DNA from 4 places in the Pantoea sp. NSTU24 genome. Region 1 is predicted to be linked to each of the others. Evidence: predicted binding sites of a transcription regulator. Region 1 holds the regulator's gene; each other region holds the start of a gene.
What was found. Region 1 encodes CRP, which controls carbon source genes, mostly activating them, when cyclic AMP is high. Its sites were predicted from a motif close to ATGTGANNNNNNTCACAT; they were not measured.
Positions count from the first base shown of each region.

Region 1 (4,304 bases):
GCTGGATGCGGACACGGGTGGCACTGTAGCCGTTCTGGCTGACGAACATAATGGTCATCAGGATCCAGTAGGGCTTGGGAATGTTGAAGAACAGCGCCAGCGCGCTGCCCAGCATCAGCATGACTGCAAAGCGAGCGGCGGTGCGCAGTGACGAGGAGCGCAGCGAGAGGTAGCTGCGCAGGGCGGGCAGCAGCGGCAGGCGGCGCTGGCGATCGGCCATCAGGTCGCGCTGATAAAGCGGTTTCTGCGTTCGCAGGACCCGGGCAATCCGGTTGAAGTGATACAGGCAGAAATGCCCCACCGGATTGTTGGGATGCTGATGCGCGATTTTCTCCAGCGCGCCGAGCTGTTTGTCCATTGCAAAACGTTCGGGCAGGCGGTGGTAAAGAATATTATCCGCCAGCACCCACAGCCGGGCCGAGATGGTTTTGGCATTCCAGCGGATCACCGCTTCGGCATGGCTCTGCTCGACCAGCTTCTGCACCTCTTCCGGCCGATGCAGGCTGACCGAGATATGCTCCTGCAGATCCAGCGCCACCTGAAAGGCGCGCGTCAGCCGCTTGTGGCTGTGGTCGCGGCTGGCCGACAGCATGTGCATCTGCTGATAACAGGTGTTGATCAGATCGACCACCTTCTGCTGGCGAGCCAGCAACGGCGGCAGGGCCTTTTCCGGGTCGGTCAGCTGCGTCAGCAGGGTATATTTGGCGTCGCAGTAGTTAGCCAGCTCGCGGTAGATCAGACTCAGGCTCTCGCGCATCGGCTGCTCTTTCCACAGCCAGAACCAGAACCAGTTAAACAGCCCGTACCAGAGCGTACCGCCAATATAGAGCAGCGGCGGAACATAGATCGGCATGCGACCGACCAGGCTCAGGGTAAAGATAGCGGCGATAAGGGTGCCGGGCAGCAGACGACCATGCAGCGGGCTGATCTCGCCGGTTACGCCGAGCAGCAGGGGCATGATCAACAGGATCAGCGGCAGCGGCACCGTCTGCAGAGTGAGCCACTGGATCAGGAAGCTACCGAGGGCAAACAGGCTGCCACCCACGATCAGGCGTTTGAAGAAGCGTTTATGCGGTGTATCCAGACCAGCGATGTTGCAGCAGGCAGGCACCAGCGAGAAGAGCAGGCCTTTTTGCAGGTCGCCAGTCAGCCAGCCCAGCGCGACCGGCAGGCAGAGCACCAGCGTCTGCCGCAAGGCGTAGTTCACTTCAGGATGGTAAATTATTCGACGCCACATCGGCTCAGCACAAACAATAACGGCGTGATGTTGCCATCACGCCGTGGGTGACAGGAATTAGCGGGTGCCGTAAACGACGATGGTTTTGCCGTGTGCAGAGATCAGATTCTGATCTTCCAGCATCTTCAGAATACGGCCCACGGTTTCACGTGAACAACCAACAATCTGGCCAATTTCCTGACGCGTAATTTTAATTTGCATGCCGTCGGGATGCGTCATGGCATCTGGCTGTTTCGCCAGGTTGAGCAGGGTCTGTGCAATGCGTCCGGTGACGTCGAGGAAAGCGAGATTACCCACTTTTTCGGACGTGACCTGCAGGCGACGCGCCATCTGCGACGAGAGTCGCATCAGGATGTCAGGGTTAACCTGAATCAGCTGACGGAATTTCTTGTAGGAAATCTCTGCCACTTCACACGCACTTTTCGCACGTACCCAGGCGCTGCGCTCCTGGCCTTCTTCGAACAGGCCAAGCTCACCAATAAAATCACCCTGATTCAGGTAGGAAAGAATCATCTCTTTGCCTTCTTCATCTTTAATCAGAACCGCGACGGAACCTTTCACGATGTAGTAAAGCGTTTCTGCTTTTTCACCTTGATGAATCAGCGTACTTTTGGATGGATACTTGTGAATATGGCAATGGGACAGGAACCATTCGAGTGTAGGGTCTGTTTGCGGTTTGCCGAGAACCATTCGCTATTATCCTCTGTTGTAATCGTGCCCAAAATACAGGGGGCAGTTTTCCCTGTCAGGCGGTGAAAGCTTCAAGCGTTTTCCCTTTCAGGAAATTATTCGGGCCGCATCAGGCGCAGTGCGCATCATTCTTCCCGGCTTCGTCATCGGGTGACGAAAACTATTTTCAGCACTGTTTGTAGCACAGCTTTAGCCGACTGTCTTCTGTTGTCTCGCTTCAGCTACAGGCGGATTTCTCCGGATTGCTGTTTACCAGGGGAAAGCGTACTCTGGCGACAAAACAGCGTATTCCGGAGTAAAAATCATGCAGGCAAGAGTGAAATGGGTAGAAGGACTGACATTCCTTGGAGAATCCTCATCCGGCCATCAGATCCTGATGGATGGCAATTCGGGGGATAAAGCGCCCAGTCCAATGGAGATGGTGCTGATGGCGGCGGGTGGGTGCAGCGCGATCGACGTAGTCTCAATTCTGCAAAAAGGCCGCAACGATGTGGCTGATTGCGAAGTAAAATTGACCTCAGAACGTCGTGAAGAGGCACCGCGAATCTTTACGCACATCAACCTGCATTTTATCGTTAGTGGCAAATCGCTCCAGGATAAAGCGGTCTCACGCGCGGTGGATCTTTCGGCGGAAAAATATTGCTCGGTCGCCATCATGCTGGGTAAAGGCGTGACAATGACGCACAGCTACGAAGTCATTGAGTTATAATAGCCGCAGGTTTTTTAACGTGAGTGGCCGTCCGTTATAAGACCTGACCCGGGCAGGGAATCCGCGTTGAGATTGTGCCTGCGCAGGAAATGGGGTCAGATCGGAACGTCGCCTGAGCCCATTGCTGGCCGCGCGATTGCGCATCTCATCCCTGATGTGCGCCCGTAGCCGGGCCAACGCATTGCGGTGTTCAAAAACGCGCCCGGCGTTTTGGTCCTGGGCGCGGGACGCTTTCCTCTTCTGCCCCGGTTCCCTGTGTGTTGAGCTAATGCACTGTCCGATCCTGTGTGCCCAGGTTTTGTCTGTAGCGACATTCCTGAAACCTGCGCATTCATTCCCTCACTCTATCCGTTTACCTTCCATCAGCCGCTTCACCAGCGGGCCCATAATCAGCTCCATCGCCAGGCCCATTTTGCCGCCGGGCACGACCAGCGTATTGATGTGCGAGATAAAAGAGCCCTGCAGCATCGCCAGCAGATAGGGGAAGTCGATATCTTCCAGCGCCTGAAAATGAATCACCACAAAACTCTCATCCAGTGACGGGATGGCGCGAGCGGCAAACGGGTTTGAGGTGTCCACGGTCGGGACGCGCTGAAAGTTGATATGGGTTCGTGAGAACTGTGGCGTGATGAAGTTGATGTAATCTTCCATCGACCGGACGACGGAATCCATCACCGCTTCACGGGAGTGACCACGCTCGCTGGTATCGCGTACCAGCTTCTGGATCCACTCAAGGTTAACAATCGGGACCACGCCCACCAGCAGATCGACCTGCTTTGCCACGTTGTGCTGCGCCGTCACCACGCCGCCGTGCAGACCCTCATAGAAAAGGATGTCGGTGTTCTGCGGCAGCGGCTGCCATGGTGTGAAGGTGCCGGGCACCTGATTCCACGGCACCGCCTCATCGTAGGTGTGCAGATATTTGCGCGACTGTCCCTGTCCGCTATAGCCATACTCTTTAAAGCTTCGCTCCAGCAGGCCAAAGTCGTTGGCTTCAGGGCCAAAGTAGCTGATGTGACGTCCTAAATCGCGCGCCTTACGGATCGCCATATCCATTTCAGGGCGGGTGAAGCGGTGAAAACTGTCGCCTTCCAGCTCCGCCGCATGAAGATTAAGCTGCTGAAAGATTTTGCGAAATGCGAGGCTGGTGGTGGTGGTTCCTGCACCGCTGGAACCAGTCACTGCGATAACAGGATGACGTGCAGACATAGAGAAGCTCCCTGTGAGATCGGGTAACAGGCATTGTTAGCATGAAATGGCTGTGGGCGCATCAGCCCCGGAAGGCGTTGCGCGGCATAATATTGACCGATTCATGCAGTTCCGACCACACCAGCACCACCTCACCGCTTTCCAGCTGGCGTCGCACATCCGCCACTTTGTCCAGCAGGCTGCGCTCCTGCTCGCCGTAGTCTGTGCCTTCGCGCAGGACAAAGGTTTCAATCAGGTTTTCAAGGGTCTCAGGCGAGACCTGTTGCCAGGGAATAATCACGGGATCAGTTTTCCAGAAAAGGGGCGATCCACTGAGGGATACGCTGTTCCAGCCACATTTCAGGCTGGCGTAATGTGCCGCCGACAAAACCCACGTGGCCACCGTGTGATGTCAGTTGATACGTAATAGTGGCAGATAATTGACTGCTCTGCGGGATCACCTCATCACTCATAAACGGA
Region 1 is NZ_JBKIWZ010000001.1:2,895,249-2,899,552, reverse strand. It holds gene ACLHDD_RS13910 (YccS/YhfK family putative transporter) at 1-1,237, opposite strand, end outside; gene crp (cAMP-activated global transcriptional regulator CRP) at 1,295-1,927, opposite strand; gene ACLHDD_RS13900 (OsmC family protein) at 2,232-2,636, shown strand; gene ACLHDD_RS13895 (phosphoribulokinase) at 2,976-3,845, opposite strand; gene ACLHDD_RS13890 (YheU family protein) at 3,907-4,125, opposite strand; gene ACLHDD_RS13885 (hydrolase) at 4,130-4,304, opposite strand, start outside.

Region 2 (4,304 bases), 2.8 Mb from region 1:
AGAGTAAATTCACTGCTAAGCAGAACCCCGTGCGGCACACAATCCGCCACCAGACCCTGAATGTTGAAGCCGCTGGCACCCAGCGCTTGCGCGACGGCGATCGCCACGTCGCCCCCTGACAGATAGAGCGCATGCGGCAGCGCGGCGCGGCAGAGGCTTAAGGTCATCTCACCCAGCAACTGGCAGATCGCCTCACCCAGTTGCTGGCGCGTCAGACTGTGCTGCTGGCAGAGCGCATCGATCGCGTGGCGCTGAGCGCGATGCTGACAGGTGCGGATCACCGTGTGGCGACCGGCCCGCAGCGCGTCAGCTGCCTGCGCGATCCAGCGCGTCCGATCCGGCCACGCGGGTTGCTGAAACAGCTGAGCAATATCGACGTCCACAATCGCAACGGGCCGCTGCTGCTGCAGGACAGCGATTTGCTGCTGCGCGCTGTCACTCATCGATCCCACTACCGCCAGCACCGGCCGGGCCGGGCGAACCGAGAGCGCCGCGCCCAGCGCATCGCTTAATCCGGCGGCCCCGACCAGCAGCGGCTTCTCGTGCAGTCGCGCCGCCGCCGCAATCAGCCGCGTCAGATCGGCCTCATTTTCGGCATCCACCACCACCACCCCCTGCGCCGCGGCCAGTACAGCATCAAGCCGATCGCTGCGCAGCGTCGCGAGATCGATCTCCGCGCCGTCGATCTGCATCTGATCGAGAACGCGGGCGCTGCGGATCGGGGTTTTGGGATCGCTGGCAAATTCGGTTTCCGTCAGCAAACGCTGATCGACCCATACGTGACCCTGCCGTGTCGTGCGGCCCAGTCGCGGCACCGCCGGCACCACCAGCGCCAGGGTTTTGCCGCTGGCGCGCAACGCTGCCACTGTTTCCGTACCGGCGTTGCCGCGCAGCGTGGAGTCCATCTTCTTAAACAGCCAGCCCGGCTGAAACTGTGTCGTGTAGTGCTGCACCACCTGCGTGACGCGTGCCGCCGCCTGCCCGGCGCTGACGGCCCGGCTATCGGTGCTGATGACCAGTACATCCGCCACCTCATCCGGCAACGACGCCTCCAGGCCAAACAGCACCTGCACGCGGGCACCGGCCCGGGCCAGTCCGCTTCCGGCATCGTTGGCACCGGTAAAGTCATCAGCGATGACCAGCACCGGTGTTTTCCATATTGATGAGTTCATCCTTACTCCTGTCAGGCAATTGCCGCTGCATTTGATTATATTCAATCATGATTGATTATATGTGAGCAAGTTCAAATTAATCGAAATCGATATGCCTTATAAATTTAGCCACACAGAGTGACTTGATTCGCATTGCGCTGAGCAAAATTAATCATGTGCTTCGCTGCGACGGTAAAGAGGGGATGAAATGAACATTAACAGCACGGTAATCAGCGGCTACCAGGCGCTGAATGACATGCGCTATCTGCTACAGGGCGTCTCTGCCGCAGTGGTGGTCACGGATCGTAATATTGAGGCGATTCCGGCGGTACAGGCGCTGATAGGGCAACTGCGGGATCGGATTCCGCAGCTCTGCCTGGTCAACAGCGTCCCGCCTGAGCCTAGCCAGCACGATGTCGCCGCGATCCTGGCGACGCTTCCCCATCAGCAGGCTGACATGGTGATCGGCATCGGCGGTGGCAGCGTACTGGATGTGGCGAAGCTGCTCTCTGTGCTCTGCCTTGATACAGCACCGTCGCTCGACGCCCTGCTGGCAGGTGAAAAGCCGCAGCGCCGCACCCGTTCGATACTGATTCCGACCACCGCCGGAACCGGTTCTGAAGCCACGCCCAATGCGATTCTGGCTATCCCGGAGAAAGAGACTAAAGTCGGTATTATTTCCCCGGTGATGCTGCCGGATGTGGTGGCGCTGGTGCCGGAACTCACGACCAGCATGCCCGCCCACATCGCCTCTTCGACCGGCATTGATGCGCTCTGCCATCTGATTGAGTGCTTCACGGCCAACGTCGCCAATCCGGTTAGCGACAACTATGCACTGACCGGCATGAAGAAGCTGTTTACGCATCTTGAGACCACCCTGCGTGAGCCCGACAATTTACAGGCACGGCTGGAGATGCTCTGGGCCTCTTACTATGGCGGCGCAGCCATCGCCCATGCCGGTACCCATCTGGTGCATGCCCTCTCCTATCCGCTCGGCGGCAAATATCATCTGCCACACGGGGTCGCTAACGCCATTCTGCTGGCACCCTGCATGCGCTTTGTCCGTCCTGCGGCAGTGAGCAAGTTCGCTCAGGCCTATGACCTGCTGCCCGATGCCGACAGCCATTTAAGCGATGAAGAGAAATCCCATGCGCTGGTGAATTATTTCACCGCGTTGGTCGCGCGGCTGCAGCTGCCTGCCAGTCTCGAAGAGCTGGGCATCAGCCCGGATCACCTGTCCTATTTGGTGGAAGCGGCACTCGACGTTCAGCGCCTGATGAAAAATGTGCCGATGACTGTCAGCGCTGACGATGTGCGCGCCATCTACCTGACACTGTTTCCTTCCTGCCAGGCGTAATGAGGATTGTTATGAATAAGAAAATAGAGGGCATTCTGACGGCCATCGTCACCACTTTTGACCGTGAAGGGGCCTTTGATCCGGTCACGCAGCGCGAGCAGGTCAGACGACAAATCAATGCCGGTAACGGGATCTTCTGCGGCGGCACTAACGGCGAATTTTTTGTGCTGAATGAGCAGGAGAAAATTGCCGTCACCACCACCTGCGTGGATGAAGTCAACGGCCGGGTGCCGGTGGTCGCACATATCGGCGAGATTTCGACCCGCGAAACTATCCGGCTCGGGCAGCAGATTGGCCGTCTGGGCGTGGACGCGGTCTCCGCGATCACACCGTGGTTTGTTCCGCTGAAACAGCAGGAACTGATTGATCACTATCAGCGCGTGGCGGATGCGCTTCCGGTACCGCTGTTCCTCTATAACATCCCGGCACGCACCGGCAACACCCTGCAGCCCGAAACGGTACGTACACTGGCGGCGCATCCAAACATCGTCGGCATCAAAGACTCCGCAGGCAGCTATGAGAGCCTGAACGGATTTCTGCAGGCCACTGCCGACTGTAAAGGCTTCAATGTTCTGAACGGCCCGGATTCATTGATCCATCAGGGGTTCGTTGAGGGCTGTTCCGCCGCCATTTCCGGACTGGCTAACGTGGCCCCGGCGGCCATTAACGCGATCTGGGCGCGCTTCAGCGCCGGAGATATCGCCGGTTCGCAGCAGGCACAGGAGAGCGTGACCGGACTGCGCACCGCGCTCTATAGCATCGGTTTTTCACCCGCCGCCGTGAAAAAAGCGGTCAGCCTGCAGGGCTTTGAGGTCGGTGAAAGTCGCTATGCGGTGCAGTTCAGCGCCGAAGAGCAGCAGCAGATTCGTCAAATCGTGAACCACTACCTGCAGTAACGTCCATCGCCTTTGTACTCTACCGGTCAGATGAGAACGAGCCTGATGGTCGCCATCTGCCAGAACAATCGAGGTCATGATGAAAGCATTTTCAACTGAAAGTACCTTACTGATCGTCGGTATGGTGGTCGCCTATATCCTGTTCACTACCTGGCTGACCTGGCGGCTGCGCAGTAAATCCAGCGGCGACTTTATGGAAGGCTCGCGCGCCATGCCCGCCTTTATTGTCGGCATCATGCTGATGTCTGAATATATCGGAGCAAAATCAACCATCGGCACGGCCCAGGCGGCCTTTGAGGATGGCTTCGCCGCCTCCTGGTCGGTGATTGGCGCGGCGATTGGCTTTCCGCTGTTTGGCCTGATTCTGGTCAGACGCATCTATAACACCGGCAAGATTACGATCTCCGGTGCTATTGCCGAGAAATATGGCAGCTCGACCAAAAATATCATCTCGCTGATCATGATCTATGCGCTGTTGCTGGTGAACGTCGGTAACTACATCAGCGGTGCAGCGGCGATCTCCACCGTCCTGAAAATCAATCTGACGCAGGCAGCGTTTATTACAGCGGTAGTCAGCACCTTCTATTTTGCATTTGGTGGCATGAAAGGCGTCGCCTGGGTAACACTGCTGCATAGCGCCATCAAATATGCCGGGATCCTGATTATTCTCTATGTGGCGCTGAAGATGACCGGTGGCGTCGCGCCGATGATTGAGAAAATGCCCGCGTTCTACTGGACATGGGATGGGCATGTCGGGGCCAGCACCATTGTCGCCTGGCTGATCGGCACCGTGGGATCGATCTTCTGTACCCAGTTTGTGATCCAGGCAATCTCCTCGACTAAAGATGTGAAGTCTGCAAAACGCGCGACCTGGATCGCCTTTATCTTCTGTCTGCCTAT
Region 2 is NZ_JBKIWZ010000001.1:132,408-136,711, reverse strand. It holds gene dtnK (D-threonate kinase) at 1-1,172, opposite strand, end outside; gene ACLHDD_RS00560 (iron-containing alcohol dehydrogenase) at 1,360-2,508, shown strand; gene ACLHDD_RS00555 (dihydrodipicolinate synthase family protein) at 2,520-3,404, shown strand; gene ACLHDD_RS00550 (sodium:solute symporter family protein) at 3,484-4,304, shown strand, end outside.
Region 2: ACLHDD_RS00560 (iron-containing alcohol dehydrogenase) is a predicted target of CRP. The motif match lies at 1,232-1,249, and genes of this name have one in related genera.

Region 3 (4,304 bases), 1.6 Mb from region 1:
TTTCAGACCCACTGAACTTCATTACTGAATAGAGAGATTATTATGAACACAATCAAAACCACGCTGGCAGCACTGGCACTGACTACCCTGACATTTGGCGCTTCAGCCGCTGACCTCGTGACAAGCGAACCGGCGAATCAGCAGCCTGTCGGCACTATCGCCGTTCAGGGCGGCAGCAATCTGACCTCGGTTGAAGCGCAGCTGAATGCGAAAGCGGATGAAGCCGGTGCGAAATCGTTCCGCATCACCTCAACCAGCGGCCAGAACAAGCTGCACGGCACCGCGGTGATCTACCAGTAACGGAAATGTTTCAGCTAAGAGAAGTGCGTTGGAACCCGGAGGCAGATAAGATGAAAAGAGTCACGATGATGATGGCGGCGGCGCTGCTGAGCAGCTTTTCATTTGCCAGCGTCGCGGCACAGCAGGTCAGTACGACTCCGCTGGACCAGCAGAAAACAGGCGTAATCAGCGCAACAGGCAGCACCAGCCTGACGTCGCTGGAGCAGCAGCTGTCAGAAAAGGCCAGCGATGCCGGCGCAAAGTCTTTCCGCATCACTTCGACCTCTGGCAACAACAACCTGCATGGCACCGCCATTCTTTATAAGTAATGCCCGTCACGAAGTATGGCGAACAGGCTTCAGATAACCTGCGTATCTGAAGCCTTTTTTATGCGCGCAGCGGGCGTCTAGCCGTTACTGCGCAGCTGCGGATAACGGCGGAAGATATAGACACACCAGAGCAGGGCGATCAGACCGATCATCCCGCCGACGTTGCCGACTTCTGCCATGCCCAGATGCAGACTCACCTGATTCCCCAGCAGCGCGCCCGCGCCGATACCGATGTTATAGATGCCGGACATCAGCGACATCGCCACATCTGTGGCATCCGGTGCCAGCGACAGAACCCGCACCTGCATCGCCAGACCGATCATCATCATCGCCATTCCCCAGACAATGCAGAGCGTAGAGATGGCAGCAGGGCGGATGGCCGCAAAAATCAGCAGTCCCATGCAGAGGGTAATCAGTGCAATCGCGGCAATCAGCAGTGCTGAGGGAAATTTATTGCCCAGCGTGCTGAACAGAATGCTGCCGACAATGCCCGCAGAGCCAAACAGCAGCAGCAGCAGGGTGGTGAAATTGCCGCTGGATTGCGCCACGTTCTGCATAAAGGGTTCGATATAGCTGTAGGCGGTGTAGTGCGCGGTTACCACCAGCGTCACCAGCAGATACATGCTGACCAGCGCCGGACGCCGAAACAGCATCGGCACGCTGCTGAGAGAACCGGTGTGTTCGCTGGGCAGGCGTGGCAGGATCCGCACCAGCATAATCATCAGCACCAGCGCCGACAGACCAATCGCGCCAAAGGTGGTGCGCCAGCCCAGATACTGCCCCACCACACGGCCAATCGGCACACCCAGCACCATCGCCAGGGCCGTACCGGTCGCCAGCATGCTGAGCGCCTGGGTCTTTTTACCGGCCGGTGCCACCCTGATCGCCAGCGAGGCGGTGATCGACCAGAACACGGCGTGCGACAGGGCGATGCCAACCCGGGATACCATCAGCGACCAGAAATCCCACGCGACGGTTGAGAGCGCATGGCTGATCACAAAGACGGCGAAAAGCACGCCCAGCAGCAGCCGTCGCTCGACGTTGCGGGTCAGCAGCATCAGCGGCAGGGAGAGCAGAGCCACGACCCAGGCGTAGATGGTCAGCATAATCCCGACATCCGCCGTCTGCATGGAGAAGTCCGCCGCGATATCGGACAACAGGCCAACCGGAACAAATTCGGTGGTATTAAAAACAAAGGCGGCGATGGCCAGCAGGACGACGCGAAGCCAGGCCGTTTTACGTGAAACAGTTGTTGGTTGCATTGAGGTGTCAAATCAGTCAGTACAGCGGGTCAGGATGGAGCAGACCATCCCATGAAAGTGACCTGCGTCACAAATTACTGAACATTGTAGTGAATAACACGGGAAGAGAAACCTGATAACGCGTTTTTCGTGCGGAAATTTTCGAATCCGTTTCAGCGGAAGGGATGGCGGCCGGGTGCGATATAGCCGTCGCGGGCCGCCTGTCTGACTAGCGTGAGAAGGGCGTGTGCTTCAGGGCCACGCTTTGCTGACCGTCCAGCTCGTCAGGGTGGCTAACCGGGCAGCAGTTCTCACAGCCAATGGCACCCGCATAATATTTTTTAGCCTGCAGGATAGCGGCGTTCACGTGGTAAAAACTGCCCAGAAACAATCTGTTATCCATGTCAGGCAGCCAGGGGCAGCCTGCCGCATGTACCACATGATTATCGTTATATCCCGATTGTTTATTGACGTAATAGTAGAGGGCCACAGGCGTTCCTTGTTGCCGTGAAAAGGCAAAGCAGACGAATTATTTCAATACAAACGATTATAGCGGGAAACGCAGGCGTTGTGGTGAGCTGATTGGCGGGATAAGGTCAGAAGCAGGCCGCGCCAGACCCGGCGCGAAGCCGGATCAGGCGGGACTCGTCAGAGTTTTTTGCTATGCAGCCGCCAGGCAACCAGCAGCGCCAGAATCAGCAGGCTACTGATAAAGAGCGTAATACCGTTCCAGCCGTAGTCATGCCAGAAGAAGCCGCCCAGGGTGCCCGCCACGCTGGAACCTGCGTAGTAGCTGAACAGATAGAGCGACGAAGCCTGCCCCCGCGCCCGGCGCGCGCGCGGGCCAATCCAGCCGCTGGCTACGGCATGCGCGGCAAAAAAGCCCGCAGTGAATAGCATCATGCCGGGCAGAATCAGCCAGAGCGCGTTAAAGGCGGTCATCAGCAGGCCCAGCAGCATCATCGCGGTGGCACCCAGCATCACCGGCCCGCGCCCCAGACGGCTGGTCAGCGCACCTGCCTTGGGCGAACTCCATGATCCGGTCAGGTAAACCACCGACAACAGCCCTACCACCGCCTGACTGAGGTGCCAGGGCGCATCCAGCAGACGGTAGCCGATATAGTTAAACAGCGTGACGAAGGCGCCCATCAGCAGAAATCCTTCGGCAAACAGCCACGGCAGACCCGGATCGCGCCAGTGCAGCCGGAAGTTAATCATCAGGTTACGCGGGCGCAGTGGAATGGGACGGAAATGGCGCGAGGCAGGCAGGATCTTCCAGAACATCAGCGCCGACGTTAGCGAGAAGCAGCCGATGACTGCCACAGCAATCCGCCAGGTGAACAGGTCGGTCAGCACCCCGCTCAGCAGACGTCCGCTCATTCCGCCAATTGAGTTACCGCTGATATAGAGCCCCATCGAAAAGGCGACAACCCGTACATCCATCTCTTCGCTCAGATAGGTCATCCCGACAGCCGCCACGCCACTGAGCGACAACCCCATCAGCGCCCGCATCAGCAGGATGCCATGCCAGCTGGTCATCATGGCCGAGAGCAGGGTACAGAGCGCCGCCAGCATCAGGGCGGTGACCATCACCGATTTACGTCCAATCGCATCCGAGAGCGGCCCGGTAATCAGCAACCCCAGAGCCATCAGACCCGTAGAGATAGAGAGCGACAGGCTGCTGGCCGCGGGCGACACGCCGAACTGCCTGGAGAGAACAGGCAGGATCGGCTGAACACAATAGAGCAGGGCAAAGGTGGCCAGCCCGGCAGAGAACAGTGCCAGCGTCACGCGCATAAACTGCGGCGTCCCCCGGCGGATATAACCTGAAGCCACAGCGGATGCTGGCGCATCTGGCGCCGCATTTTCATCCACGGTGGCCTGTATTGAGCGACTCACGCCGTTTTCCTTAGTCAGAATACCTGTGGTCAGCTTAGGAAAGCGCAATTATGATGTCTAATATATTAATAATCTCAAATAAGACGTTTAAGCTATGAATATTGAGCTGCGACATTTGCGCTACTTTGTGGCGGTGGCAGAAGAGCTTCATTTCGGGCGGGCGGCACAGCGGCTCAATATCTCCCAGCCGCCGCTCAGTCAGCAAATCATCCAGCTGGAAGCGGAAACCGGGGCAAAACTTTTTCATCGCACCAACCGCAGCGTGCAGCTCACGGCGGCAGGTGCGCAGCTGCTGAGTGATGCCCGGACGATTCTGTTGCAGGTTGAGCAGGCTGCCGAACGCGCCGCCCGCCTGCATCGGGGGGAAGAGGGAGAGTTGCGTATTGGCTTTACCTCCTCCGCGCCCTTTACCGCGGTGGTTTCTGATGCTCTTTACCGTTTCCGGCAGCGCTGGCCGCAGGTGCATATTCAGATGCAGGAGATCAACACCCGCCAGCAGCTGGCGCCGCTACTCGATGGACGGCTCGACCTGGGCGTGATGCGCAATACCTCACTG
Region 3 is NZ_JBKIWZ010000001.1:1,317,155-1,321,458, reverse strand. It holds gene bhsA (multiple stress resistance protein BhsA) at 43-300, shown strand; gene bhsA (multiple stress resistance protein BhsA) at 351-608, shown strand; gene ACLHDD_RS06455 (sugar transporter) at 686-1,870, opposite strand; gene ACLHDD_RS06450 (hypothetical protein) at 2,079-2,339, opposite strand; gene ACLHDD_RS06445 (MFS transporter) at 2,498-3,748, opposite strand; gene ACLHDD_RS06440 (LysR family transcriptional regulator) at 3,843-4,304, shown strand, end outside.
Region 3: ACLHDD_RS06455 (sugar transporter) is a predicted target of CRP. The motif match lies at 1,926-1,943, and genes of this name have one in related genera.

Region 4 (4,304 bases), 530 kb from region 1:
GATATCTGGCGTCACTTCCTGCAGCCCGCCGGGGTCAGTCCGGCGCTGAAAAATGTGGATAACACGCTGCTGATGATTCAGATGGTTTCCGCACGTATGGGCATTGCTGCACTGCCGCACTGGGTGGTCGAGAGTTTTGAAAAGCAGGGGCTGGTCGTGACCCGGACACTGGGCGATGGCCTCTGGAGCCGCCTGTATGCCGCCGTACGCGACGGCGAACAGCGTCAGCCGGTGCTGGAAGCTTTCATCCGCTTTGCCCGCCAGCACGCCTGTGAGCATCTGCCTTTTGTGCGCGATGCCGCGCGACCGGGTGCTGTGCTGCAGCGTTAACCGGATCGGCACAAACCTGCGCGAACGCGGGCAAAATCCCCTATAATGCGCAGCCTGTTGACCGACCATAAGAAGATCTCACCATGACTAACAACGATATTCTGCGCAGCGTGCGCTACATGCTTAACCTGAGCGATGCGAAAATGGTGGAGATTTTTGCGCTGGCAGAGTGTGACGTCCCTCTGACAGATATCCAGGCATGGCTGAAAAAAGAGGATGACGCTGCGTTTCGTCCCTGCCCCGACGTGCTGATGGGTTATTTTCTGAATGGCCTGATTTTCTACCGTCGCGGTAAAAATGAGGACGCCCCTGTGCCCTCCATTGAGCGCAAAATGACCAACAACATCTTCATGAAGAAGCTGCGTATCGCGTTCGATCTGAAAACGACCGACATCCCTGAGGTGCTGAAGCGGGCGAACTTTACGGTTTCGCAGGCGGAAGTGGGCGCGATTTTCCGCAAACCTGACCATAAAAACTACCGCGAGTGTGGCGACCAGATTCTGCGTAACTTCCTGAAAGGTCTGGCGATGATTCAGCGCCCTGCGAGCGGGAAACCCGCTTGAGGTCTGTTGTCGTTCACACGGGTTCATTGCACGGTCAGATACCGGGCTTAAATCGCAAAGAAAACCGGCCCCGGGCTGTACGGCCCGGCCCTCTCAGGCCCGGCCGATGCACAGGACGATAAGATTCCGTCGCGATCAGATGTGCCAGCCGCGGCGGCCGTTCCCTCCGTCGCCGCTCTCAACGCTGGCTTATCCTCTGTTTCAGCGCGCCCCTTTCGGCTTATGTCCGATCATTCCGCCCGACCACCCAGCGCCTGTGCACCCATAGCGAGGCGACGATCACCAGTGCCCCCGCAATAAAGCTCGGCCAGTGCGGTTTCTCCTGCCAGATAGCCAGATTGACCAGCAGTCCGGCGGGAACGTGCATATTGTTCATGATGCCCAGCGTGCCGGCATCAACCTGCGTCGCCCCGTAGTTCCACATAAAGTAGCCAAGACCGGACGCGGCTACGCCCAGCCAGACCAGAATGCCCCACTGCAGTGAAGTGGTTGGCAGTTTCTGCGGATTACCCCAGGCGGACCAGGCGATCACCGCGATCGCGACCGCGCCCAGATAAAACCAGGAGAAGGCGGTGTGCTGCGGCATAGGACGGGTCTCCTGCAGACGCTTATACCCTACCATTCCCGCCGCGAAGCAGATGTTGGCGAGCTGCACGAGCAGCAGACCCAACCAGAAATGATCGCTGACTTTGTCATAACGGATAATCGCGGCCCCGGCCACGGCCAGCAGCGCACTGAAGAGGTAGCCAATGCGCAGGCGGCGACGACTGATCAGGTCATAAATCAGCGTCACATAGAGGGGCGTCATCACCGTAAACAGCAGGAACTCCGACACGCTGAGGTAGAGATAGGCTTCGAAACTCAGCAGGTACATGACCCCCAGCTGCAGCATCCCCACCAGCATGTAAAGCAGCAGCGTTGACGGACGATAGCCGCGCCAGCGCAGAAAGGGTAAAAACACCAGCGCAGCCAGCGCCAGTCGCATCAGCACAGAGAACCAGCTATCCACCTGACCGGCGAGATATTCACCAATCAGGCTGAACGAGAAGGCCCACAGAATAGTGGTAATAATCAGTAAGAACACGGTAACAACCCCGAAATTAACAGGCCGCCAGTGTAAACAATGTGCCGCCGCGAGACTGTAAAATCTGGTTGACATCCGGTCACAAACCAGGCGACTGGATTGCCTGCTTCGGTGGCCATTTACACGTCCTGACATAACTGTCGATGGAATCGGTTTTCAGCCAGATAAAATGCGCGAAATAATCCATGCCGTGATTACTTTCGCTCTCAACTGTAATAAAACTGTAACAAATGTGTCATTCATCACAGTAACGTGGTGCAACTAACACTATTCTTTGCGCGAAATGGAACATCTTTTGTCCATTTCGTTTTATCCACGTCCTGCCCCAACCTGCTGGGAATTAAAACCATAATGTGCCCTGGAGGGCCTCACTGATGCTGAGTATTTTTAAACCTGCACCACGCCAGCCGCAGGTGGCAGAGGATCGCATTGATCCTCTCTACCGTCGTCTGCGCTGGCAAATTTTCATCGGGATCTTTTTTGGTTATGCGGCCTACTATCTGGTCAGAAAAAACTTTGCCCTCGCCATGCCCTATCTGGTCGAGCAGGGTTTTTCACGCGGTGACCTGGGCTTTGCCTTGTCGGGCATTTCTATTGCCTATGGCTTTTCCAAGTTCATCATGGGATCTGTCTCTGATCGCTCCAACCCGCGCGTCTTTTTACCTGCCGGGCTGATTCTGGCCGCCGCGGTCATGCTGATCATGGGGTTCGTTCCCTGGGCGACCTCCAGCATCATGGTGATGTTCGTGCTGCTGTTTATCTGCGGCTGGTTCCAGGGCATGGGCTGGCCGCCCTGCGGACGCACCATGGTGCACTGGTGGTCACAGAAGGAGCGCGGCAGGATTGTCTCGGTCTGGAACTGTGCGCATAACGTGGGTGGCGGTATTCCGCCGCTGCTGTTTCTGCTCGGGATGGCATGGTTTAACGACTGGAAGGCGGCACTCTATATGCCCGCTTTCGGTGCCATTGCGATTGCGATTCTGGCCTTTGCGCTGATGCGTGATACACCCCAGTCCTGTGGTCTGCCACCGATTGAAGCGTACAAAAACGACTACCCGCCCGACTATGACGCCAGCCATGAAGAGGAGCTGACGGCAAAACAGATCTTCATGAAATATGTGCTGCCGAATAAGCTGCTATGGTACATCGCGCTGGCCAACGTGTTTGTCTATCTGCTGCGTTACGGCATTCTAGACTGGTCGCCGACCTACCTGCGCGAAGTGAAACACTTTACGCTGGATAAGTCTTCGTGGGCTTACTTCCTGTATGAATATGCGGGAATTCCGGGAACGCTGCTGTGCGGCTGGATGTCGGACAAAGTCTTCCGCGGCAACCGTGGCGCGACCGGCGTCTTCTTTATGACGCTGGTGACTATCGCCACCGTGGTCTACTGGCTCAATCCGGCAGGCAATCCCGGGGTTGATATGACCTGCATGATTGTCATTGGCTTCCTGATCTACGGTCCGGTGATGCTGATTGGTCTGCACGCACTGGAGCTGGCACCGAAAAAAGCGGCGGGGACGGCAGCAGGCTTCACCGGCCTGTTCGGCTACCTGGGGGGCTCTGTCGCCGCCAGCGCCATTGTCGGTTATACCGTTGATTACTTCGGCTGGGATGGTGGCTTCATGGTGATGATTGCCGGCTGCGTGCTGGCGGTTATCCTGCTGCTGCTGACCATGGTCAGTGAAAACAGGCACAAAAAGAACATTGCCTGAAAGCAATAAAAAAGGGCCGGATATCCGGCCCTTTTTTATCCAGGAGGCTTAAGCCAGATAGAGCGTGCGCAGCAGCTGCGGCACCGCGTCATCGGCATTGGAACCAATTACATCCAGCTCTGGCAACGTCTCTTTCAGCCGCTGATGCGCGTTCTGCATGATATAGCCCTTTCCGGCCATGCTCAGCATCTCCACGTCATTCATGCCATCGCCAAAGGCGATACAATTTTCCAGCGAGTGGCCCAGCTGTTTTGCGACCGCTTCCAGCGCATGGCCTTTAGATACGCCCCCCGCCATCACTTCCAGACAGGTTGGCAGCGAGAAGCTGACGTTCACCCGGTCCCCCCAGCGCGCCTCAATGGCCTGCTCCATCGGGATCAGATGCTCAGGATTTTCGCAGGTGAAAAAGACCTTGCTGATGTTATTGGTCGGCAGCAGACCTGGCTCATAGACCTGGTAGTTAAACACCGACTCACGGAAATAGTCCTGCTCAGCCGGGCTGGAACGGCTGACAAACCACTCATCGTCACGGTAAACGTGCGTCAGGATATCGCTGTGATGATATTGCAGGCCGAACAGATCGCTGGCGATATCTTCGTCCAGATTGTGGCT
Region 4 is NZ_JBKIWZ010000001.1:3,425,956-3,430,259, reverse strand. It holds gene metR (HTH-type transcriptional regulator MetR) at 1-330, shown strand, start outside; gene ACLHDD_RS16310 (DUF1456 family protein) at 414-893, shown strand; gene ACLHDD_RS16305 (carboxylate/amino acid/amine transporter) at 1,114-1,977, opposite strand; gene glpT (glycerol-3-phosphate transporter) at 2,352-3,692, shown strand; gene yigL (sugar/pyridoxal phosphate phosphatase YigL) at 3,741-4,304, opposite strand, start outside.
Region 4: glpT (glycerol-3-phosphate transporter) is a predicted target of CRP. The motif match lies at 2,208-2,225, and genes of this name have one in related genera.